DNA from 2 places in the Homoserinimonas sp. A520 genome. Region 2 is predicted to be linked to the other one. Evidence: predicted binding sites of a transcription regulator. Region 2 holds the regulator's gene; the other holds the start of a gene.
The links. Region 2 encodes HrcA, which represses chaperone genes, less so after heat shock. Its sites were predicted from a motif close to TTNGCACTCGNNNNNNNCGAGTGCNAA; they were not measured.
Positions count from the first base shown of each region.

Region 1: groES (co-chaperone GroES) is a predicted target of HrcA. The motif match lies at 2,669-2,695, and genes of this name have one in related genera.

Region 1 is NZ_JBTMWX010000001.1:220,714-225,543, forward strand. Features, by position in the region: gene ACX3PH_RS01095 (ABC transporter substrate-binding protein) at 1-1,095, opposite strand, end outside; gene rarD (EamA family transporter RarD) at 1,150-2,094, opposite strand; gene groES (co-chaperone GroES) at 2,292-2,606, opposite strand; gene ACX3PH_RS01110 (THUMP-like domain-containing protein) at 2,779-3,954, shown strand; gene ACX3PH_RS01115 (DUF4190 domain-containing protein) at 4,057-4,491, opposite strand; gene ACX3PH_RS01120 (DUF4190 domain-containing protein) at 4,583-4,830, opposite strand, start outside.
Region 2 is NZ_JBTMWX010000002.1:628,956-633,785, reverse strand. Features, by position in the region: gene dnaJ (molecular chaperone DnaJ) at 1-947, opposite strand, end outside; gene hrcA (heat-inducible transcriptional repressor HrcA) at 997-2,019, opposite strand; gene ACX3PH_RS07610 (DUF4870 domain-containing protein) at 2,231-2,620, shown strand; gene ACX3PH_RS07605 (DUF4870 domain-containing protein) at 2,691-3,065, shown strand; gene hemW (radical SAM family heme chaperone HemW) at 3,075-4,295, opposite strand; gene ACX3PH_RS07595 (DUF1990 family protein) at 4,302-4,830, opposite strand, start outside.

The sequences.
Region 1 (4,830 bases), on a different contig from region 2:
GTAGCTGAGGCACTTGATTCCGCCGGCCGAGGCGTCGACCAGGCTCCTGGCCACCGCGAGTCCGCTGTCGTTTCCGGCGACGACCGCGGCCAGCGCCGCCAGCATCACGGCGTCGTAGGCTTCGGCCGCATAACGGAAGTCGGTGACTTGTGCGCCGACGGACTTCACTCTCTCCTGGAACGCCTTGTCCGGTTCGGCACCTTCGATAACACCGCGCGCGCCGATGAGGGTCCCGGCCGGCAGCGCTTGCGAGTAGTCGGCGAGGTTCCCGCCGATCAGCCACAGTCGCTCCTTGCCCAGGCTCGCCGCGGTGAGCGCAGTGATGAGTGCCTTGTTCTGCTCCATCGCCCCGAACGGGCTGGCCAGGATCACGGCGTCCGGCTGGGACGCCGTCACGGTGGCCAGGATGGGGGCGAAATCCCTGACCTGAGACGTGAACTTCTCGGAGGCGACCAGTCGACCGCCGAGTTCGGACACCGCAGCCGTGACAGTGGCAGCCGTGGCCCGGCCAGTGTCGTCGTCGAAATAGATGACGGCGAGGCGTGCCTCTCCACCAGCGCTGGCGAGTTCGGCGAGAACCGTGCCCTGCATGGCTGCAGAGGAGATCGTGCGGAACAGCATGCCGTCTTCGTCCAGGGCGCTCAGCCGCGGGGCTGTGGCCGCCGGCGAGATGAGGGGGATCCCCGCGGTGACCGCCTGAGGCAGGATGCGCTCCGCCAGAACCGATGAAGACGGGCCGATGATGACGTCGACCTGCTTCTCGACGAGCGCATCGAAGGATGCTTCGAGCTTCTTCTCTTTCGCTTCGCCCGAGTCGGCGTGCACGACGACGATCGACTTGCCGAGCACTCCGCCGGTCTCGTTGATCTCCTTCACGGCGAGGTCGACGCCGGCGACCTGCGCCGGCGCGATGAACGCCTGTGGCCCGGTCACCGGGAACAGCGTTCCGATCGTCAGGATGCCGTCGCCGGCCGGCAGCGGCGTGGCTGTGGGGGTGGGGCTCATTGTGGGGGCAGGGGCCGCCGAGCATCCGCTCAGCAGGCAGGCCGCAGCCACTATTGCCAGACCGGCTTGAAAGCGTCGGGTGCGCGACACGCCAGGAGTCCTCTCGTCACCCGGCATTCGCCGGGAACAGCAGAACACTACCGTCTATGCGGGGAGCGGGAGGGTGCGACGGGCCGCCCGACCGTGGGCAACGAGGTCCCAGGTGAGGATCGCAAGCGCGACCCAGACCAGGCCGAACCCGATCAGGCGTTCGATCGGCATCTCTTCGTGCATGATCAGGACGGCGAAAAGGAACTGGAGCACGGGCGCCAGGTACTGGAAGAGGCCGAGCGCCACCAAGGTAATACGCCTGGCCGCTGCAGCGAACAGCAGCAGGGGAACCGCGGTGACCACGCCGGCGGAGAGCAACAGCGCCGTGTGCCCTGCGCTCACCGTTCCGAACACGATCCCGCTGGTTGCGCCCACAATGACCAGGATCACGGATGCGACGGGCAACAGCCAGAGTGTCTCCAGCGTCAGTCCGGTGATGGCGTCGACGGACACTCCGGCCTTCTTCTTGAGAAGTCCGTACAGGCCGAAGGACAGCGCGAGAGCGAGGGCGACCCATGGAATGGAACCGTATCCGACAGCGAGCACGACGATGGCGATCGCGCTGACCCCGACCGCGAGCCACTGCAGCGGCCGAAGCCTTTCACGCAGCAGGAAGACGCCGAGCAGCACGGTGACAATGGGGTTGATGAAGTAGCCGAGCGCGGTCTCGACGATCTTCCCGTCGAGTACGGCCAGCACGAAGATCTGCCAATTCGCGTAGATGAGAGCACCGGCCAGGGCTGTGGCGAAAACCAGGCGAGGCCTGCGAAGAACAGCTATGAAGGCCGGCCACTTGCGGGTCACCGTGAGGAGGATCGCACAGAAGACCAGGGAGAACAGGATGCGCCAGGCAACGATCTCGACGCCGCCAGCTGGGGCGAGAAGCAGGAAGTACCCGGGGATCACGCCCCACAACCCGTAGGCTCCCACGGCGAAGAAGACGCCGGACCGCTGACGCGATTCGGCGTCGCTGCGAGCGGGGGTTACAGGGCTGGCCACTCGCTGAATCCTACCGGCCGGGAAATCACATCCGTCGCCCGCCGCCACCGGTGCTCATCCGGTGTCTGTCACGAGCCGGTGAATGGCAGGAAGTCATGGAACGACAGAGAGTCTCTGAACGACACTGAGTCACTGAATGACAGGGGGCCCACCGGCTTTCACCGGAGGGCCCCCTGTTGTGCGCGTGGAGCGCGGAACTAGCGAACGACCACTGCAAGCACGTCGCGAGCCGAGAGCACGAGCAGGTCTTCCCCGCCGTACTTCACCTCGGTTCCGCCGTACTTGGAGTAGATGACCTTGTCGCCAACGGCGATGTCGAGGGGAACGCGGTTGCCGTTGTCATCGATGCGGCCGGGGCCGACAGCGATAACTTCGCCCTCCTGGGGCTTTTCCTTCGCGGTGTCAGGGATGACGAGGCCGGAAGCAGTGGTCTGCTCTGCCTCGACCTGCTTGATGACAATGCGATCTTCGAGCGGCTTGATGGACACCGACACGGTTGACCTCTTTCTCATTACTTCGAAAACTTCGGTTAGCACACTCCCTATGAGAGTGCCAGAACAACTGTACTGCCCGACTAGCACTCGTGCAACGTGAGTGCCAACAACCACCACCCGGAAGTGCCCGTTGCGGAGGATTGCGCCTGTTGCGCGGGGCACATCCGACCGGAACGGGAACAATGGGGGGATGCAGAAGTCGGAGTTGCTCGAGTTGCTGTCCGCCGACGGGCTTCGGCTTCTGGACTCGCTGCCCGCTTTCGATTCGAAAGCGGATATCGTGCGCACCGTCTCAGCGCTCCGCGACGCCGGACACTCCCCAGCCATGGTCGCGGCCGTTCTCACCCAGTCGAGGCTGCGGGCGAAAGCGCCGGCCAAGTTCGGGCCGTTCGCCGCCCGGATGCTGTTCACCGAGAACGGCCTCGAGCAGGCCACCCGGCTGAGCGTTGCCGCGCTCCATGCAGGCCGGTTCCAGGCGGCCGGCGTGACGCGTGTCGCCGATCTCGGCTGCGGAATCGGCGCGGATGCCCTGGCTCTCGCCGCCCTCGACCTCGAGGTCACCGCTGTTGAGGCCGACGAGGCGACCGCGGCCATTGCCGCCTACAATCTGGCACCCTGGCCGAAGGTCACCGTGGTGCACGCCGACGCGACCACCGTCGCCCTGGACGATGTCGATGGCGTCTACCTCGACCCGGCCCGCCGCAACGAGAAGAAGCGGCTGGCCGACCCGGCCGACTGGTCGCCGTCGCTGGACTTCGCCTTCGGCCTGGGCGAGCGGATGCCCACCGGCATCAAGCTGGGACCCGGCATCGACCGAGATTTGATTCCCGCAGAAGCCGAGGCGCAGTGGGTGTCGGTGGGTCACGAAGTCGTCGAGTTGGGAGTGTGGTTCGGCGCCGTCGCCCGCCCGGGCATCCGCCGCGCCGCCCTGGTGATCGGCGACCATGGCCGTGCCGAACTGACCGGGTCAGGCGACAGCGAGGACGCCGAAGTCGGCACCCTCGGCGAGTTCGTCTACGAGCCGGACGGCGCCGTCATCCGCGCCCGCCTGATCGGTGATCTCGCCCGATCGCTGGGTGGGCGGATGCTCAGCCACGACATCGCGTACCTGACCGCCGACACGGCCATCGACACGCCGTTCGCCGCACGGTTCCGGGTGCTCGCGAAGCTGCCGCTCGATGTGAAGTCGATCCGGAAGGAGCTGGCAGCACGCTCGATCGGCACCCTCGAGATCAAGAAGCGGGGGGTGGACATCGACCCGGCGGAGTTCCGCAAGAAGCTGTCGCTGAAGGGCGCGGACTCGGCGACGCTCATCCTCACCAGGGCCGGCGGCAAGCGGGTCGCCCTGCTCGCACAGCGCGCCTGAGCGACTGAACGACTGAGCGAGCGCCGCCGAGCGCGGGTCAATCCTTCGACGGCGGGCGAAACTTGACCGGCGCGTGAAGGGTTGACCCGCGCGCGGTGTAGTTCAGGAGTAGAGGGCCCCGGTACTCGCCGCCGTGCCGACGAACCAGAGCGGGATGAACACGAGAGCCAGCGTGAAGAGGAGAACGATCAACGCCAGCGCAAGTCCGGCATACCCGGTGATGATCCCGGTCAGGGAGAAGCCCTTGGCAGTCGGTTCCCTCTTCATTCCGATGTGCCCGAGGATGACCCCGGCGAGCGCCGGAAGGAAACCCATGAGGAAGAACGACAGCACCAGTCCTACGATGCCGCACACCATCGAGGCGATGCTCAGCCCGCGAGGGGGCGCCGGCTGGCCATAACCGGCGGGGGCGTAGTACGGGGATTGGCCCGGCTGGCCGTAGGCAGGTTGCCCATAGGGCTGTTGCGCTTCCGGGGCGACTGGAGCCTGGGTCGGCTGCGCGGATGGGGCCGGCGTGCTCGGGTCTTCTGTTGTCATGTGCACATGTTATCGAAGCGAAGCCACCCTCACTTAACTGCAGCAGGGGCACGCTGCTGACAGCGCACCCCTGCAGAACCAGAGTCCGGTTCTAGTAGTTGAACGCCCCCGACGCGCCGGCGCCCGCGAGCGCCACGATCCAGAAGATCAGGCCGATGACGGCGATGGCGAGGCTCACGATTCCGAGGATGATGCCGGTCAACCACAGGCCCTTGGATGCTTGCGGCTCCTTCTTCTTGCCGAGCACACCGAGGATGATGGCGGCCGCCGGAATGAACAGGCCCAGGATCGATCCGACAATCGGGATGACGACGATCCAGGCGCCGAGGAAGGCGACGA
Region 2 (4,830 bases):
ATCTTCAGGTCTCCGCGTCCGGTGCCCTTGAGGTGGGTGACGCCGCGGTCCTTGACGGTGATGACCTCGGCACTCTGGGTTCCCGGGTGGATATCGAGATTCACGAAGCCGTCCAGCGCCTCGAATGAGGCGCTGGTGCCCATGATCGCATCCGTCATCTGGATCTCGAGCGTCGCCAGCAGGTCGTCACCGTTGCGGCTGAACACATCGTGGTGCCGCACCTTGATTTCGAGGTACAGGTCGCCGTGCGGTCCACCGGCAGGCCCCACCTCGCCCTGGCCCGGCATCTGAAGGCGGATGCCGGTGTCCACCCCGGCAGGGATGTCCACCGGGATCTTGCGGCGGGCGCGTACGCGACCCTGGCCCTGGCAGGTGGCGCAGGGATTGGGGATGACGGTTCCGAACCCGCGGCAGGTGCCGCACGGGCTGGACGTCATGACGTTGCCGAGGAGGCTGCGAACGGTGCGCTGGATGAGGCCGCTGCCGTGGCAGATGTCGCAGGTTGCCGGCTCGGTGCCCGGTGCGCAGCACGACCCCTGACAGGTCTTGCACAGCACCGCAGTGTCGACCTCGACCTCGTGCTGGGTGCCGAAGATCACTTCGGCGAGCTCAACGTCGACCCGGATCAGCGCATCCTGGCCGCGCTCGCTGCGGGACCGTGGTGGCGAGTTCCGCCCGCCACCGCCTCCGCCGAAGAAGGTCTCGAAGATATCGCCGAACCCGAAGTCGCCGCCGAAACCGCCCTGGCCGCCCATGTCGTACTGCTGCTTCTGCTTGGGGTCGCTCAGCACGTCGTAGGCGTGAGTGACCTCCTTGAAGCGGTCAGCGGCATCCGCCCCGGAATTCACGTCAGGGTGCAGCTCACGTGCGAGCCGGCGGTACGCCTTCTTGATCTCTTCAGCCGTAGCGCTGCGCTCGACCCCGAGTACTTCGTAATGGTCAGCCAAAACCGTTCCTTGAATATGTTGTGGATTGTTGAATCTGGGTCGCCGAGGCTCAAGCCTCGCCGAGGTGACGCGTCACGTAGCGGGCGACAGCCCTGATGGCGGCCATGTTGTTCGAATAGTCCATGCGGGTCGGTCCGAGCACCCCGAGGCGGGCGAGTTCGCCGCCCGACGAGGTGTAGCCGGTCGCGACCACGGACGTCTCACCGAGGCCGAATGAGGCGTTCTCGGCGCCGATCCGCACCGACATGCCGTGCTGGTCCGGTTGCATTTCGCCGAAAAGCTTCAGGAGGGTGACCTGCTCCTCGATCGCTTCGAGCACGGGCAGGATGCTCCCCTGAAAATCTTCTTCGGTGCGAACAAGATTAGCTGCACCAGCCATCACCAGTCGATCCTGACGATTGGCCGCAACCTGTTCGATCAGTCTGGCCGCGATCTTCCGAACCGTTTCGCGGCGCTCCGCCGAGAAGGTGTCAGGAAGGTCGGCGAGAATCTCGGACGCTTTGGCCAGTTCGTGACCGCCAAGGGCCGCGTTGAACTTCGCCCTCAGCTCTGCGAGGAACTCTTCTTCCATCCCTGCGGTGATTTCGAGGATGCGCTGCTCGACCCGGCCGGTGTCGGTGATCAGCACCGTCATCAGTCGCGTGTCGCTGAGCAGCACAAGCTCGATGTGGCGGATGCGGGACCGGGTGAGGGATGGGTACTGCACCAATGCGACCTGGTGCGTGAGTTGGGACAACAGGCGCACCGTTCGAACGAGCACCTCATCGAGGTCGGTGGACTGGCCGAGGAAGGCCTCAATGGCGTGCCTCTGCGCCGCGGTCAGCGGGCGAAGGTCGGCAAGCTGGTCGACGAATACCCGATAACCCTTATCGGTCGGGACCCGACCGGACGAGGTGTGGGGAGCGGTGATCAGCTCCTCTTCTTCGAGCTGTGCCATGTCGCTGCGGATGGTGGCAGCAGAGACACCGAAGGAGTGGCGCTCGACAATCGACTTCGAACCGACAGGCTCCCGGGAGGCGACGTAATCCTGAACGATCACGCGGAGAACTTCGAGGCTGCGCTCGGAGACCATGTCGCACCCACCCTCAGTTTCTTGGCACTCTTACCTTCCGACTGCCAATTGTATCGCCTCGACCCGCCCGGATGTCCTTGCCAGAGGGCTGTGTCCGGCACTAGCTTATGGGTGCGCTTGATTAGCGGCCCCGTCATGGGGGTCTGGCATTCACCCGCCAGGAGGCTCTACCCGATGTCTAGCAGCAACTCGCAACCGAAAGGCAAAGTCAATGACCGAACAAGCTCCTTCCCCCGCCGCAGCAGCGCCGCTGTCTCAGGCGGAAGACAACCAGTGGGCGTCATTTGCGCACCTCGGCGGCATCCTCTGGATCCTGCCGCCACTGATCATCTGGCTGGTCTTCAAGGACCGCGGAGCTCACACCAACGCTGAGGGCAAGGAGTCCCTGAACTTCCAGATCACGGTGACCATTGGACACATCGCGATCATGATCATCAACGCGATCCTGACCGCCGTCACGTTCGGGTTCTGGGTTCTCATCAGCTGGATCTTCCCGCTGGCGCTCTGGGTGATCACCATCATCTTCTGCGTGCAGGGCTTCAACAAGGCGAAGGCCGGCGTGGCCTACCGCTACCCGATCAACATCCGCTTCATCAAGTAGCAGTCGGTTCGTCAAGTACAGCGAGCGGGCCGGGACACACAGTCCCGGCCTTTCTTGCTTTAATGGACCCATGACCAATTCAGCCCCACCGCCTCCCGGCGACTACCAGCCCGTCCAGCCGATGAGCCCCAGCGACGAGAAGCTGTGGGCGACGCTCGTGCACATTGGCGGTATCTTCCTCGGGGTGATCTCTCCACTGATCGGATACCTGGTGCTGAAGGACCGTGGCCCGTTCGTCCGCGCTCACACGCAGTCTGCGCTCAACTTCCAGATCACCATGACCATTGCAGCGGTGGTTGGGCTCCTGACGCTATTCGTGCTGATCGGGTTCGTGATCCTCATGGCTGTCAGCATCGTCATCATCGTGTTCAGCATCATCGCCGCGGTGAAGGCGACCAACGGTGAGTACTACAACTACCCGTTGTCGATTCCGCTGATCAAGTAGGTTTCGAAGCTACTGGACCAACCTTCGGACAACGGCGTCCGCCAGCAGCCGCCCACGCAGCGTCAACTCGATTGACCCGCGCAGGGCGGCTGCTGCGTTAACCAGCTCGTCGGCGATGAGGCCGGCGACGGCGGTGCGACCGGATGCCGGAAGCTCGCCGATCCGAAGCCCGTCACGGATGCGAGTCAGCAAGAGCACGCGTTCGACCCGCCGGGTTTCATCATCGAGGGTCTCCCGTCCGGCGGCCGGGGAGTGCCCGGCCAGGATGCGGTCGGCGTAGGCGGCCGGATGCTTGACGTTCCACCAGCGGACGCCTCCGATATGGCTGTGGGCACCCGGACCGACTCCCCACCAGTCGTGACCCTGCCAGTAGGCGAGGTTGTGGAGTGAGCGATGGCCGTTCCGGGCCCAGTTGCTCACCTCGTACCACTCGTACCCGGCGGCATCCAGCAGGGTGTCCGCCAGTTCGTACATGTCGGCCTGCAGGTCTTCGTCTGGCTGGTCGACCTCGCCGCGACGAATCTGGCGCGCCAGCTTGGTGCCGTCTTCGATGATCAGGGAGTAGGCGGACAAGTGGTCCGGCTGCTGGGCGATCGCGTGCTCGAGGGAGCGCCGCCAATCGTCCAGGGTCTCCCCCGGCGTTCCGTAGATGAGGTCGAGGCTGACGTCCAGGCCCGCCTCCCTGGCCCAGGCGACAACCAGCGGGACCCGCTCCGGATCGTGGGTGCGCTCCAGCGTGGCGAGCACGTGGGGCACCGCCGACTGCATGCCGAACGAGACGCGCGTGAATCCGGCACGCTTCAGCCTGAGCAGGTACTCGAGGTCGACCGAGTCTGGGTTGGCCTCGGTGGTGATTTCGGCATCCGCTGCCAGGTTCCAGGCATCCGCCACCGACCCCAGCATCGCCGCGAGATCCGCGGCGGGGAGCAGGGTGGGTGTTCCTCCGCCGAAGAAGACCGTCGAAACGGGTCGGCTGGGCAATCCGGCAGCGTCCATCACCTGTGCGGCGAGCCTCACCTCCTGGATGGCCTGACCGGCGTAGTCGCTGCGCTTGGCGCCGCGCAGCTCCTCCGAGGTGTAGGTGTTGAAGTCGCAGTACCCGCAGCGGACGCGACAGAACGGCACGTGCAGGTAGACGCCGAAGTTGCGGTTCTCAGCGTCGAGCGCGACCGAGGCGGGCAGGTTTCCGTCGGCAGGGGCCGGATCGGCGATGGGCAGGGCGGAGGGCATCTGGGTTCAGTCGACCGGTCCGGTCAACGCCTTGAAATAGCGGCGGGTGTAGAACCATTGCGCGATACGCAGTACCGGGTACGCGAGCCACCAGCCGACATTCGCCGGACGGGAGAACGCGCGGATGGTGAGCCACACCGATCCGTCGTCGGTGCGCTCCACGATGAACGCCTCCTCACCGCTCTCCGGATGCCCGGCCAGGGTGCCGTAGGCGAACCCCTTGCGGTCCTTCTCATCGACGATGTAGACGACCCGGCACGGCGCGCCGATGCGGAGCGGGCCCACCGGTATGGACAGCTTGGCAGTCACCCCTGGGACCACGAACTCCGTGCCGTCAGGGCCGTAGGTGAGCTCGTCCGGCGTTTCGGTGCTCGCCGGCTTTACCGGAACTCCCCCGGTGTCGAACTCGACGGGGGTGTAGGTGAGGCCGGTCACGGCATCCGGAGTCTCCGTCACATCGACCTGGAAGCCGCTGTTCGTCTGGATGCCCCAGGACAGCGCGGCTGCCCAGGCATACTCCCAGCGCGCGGGGCCG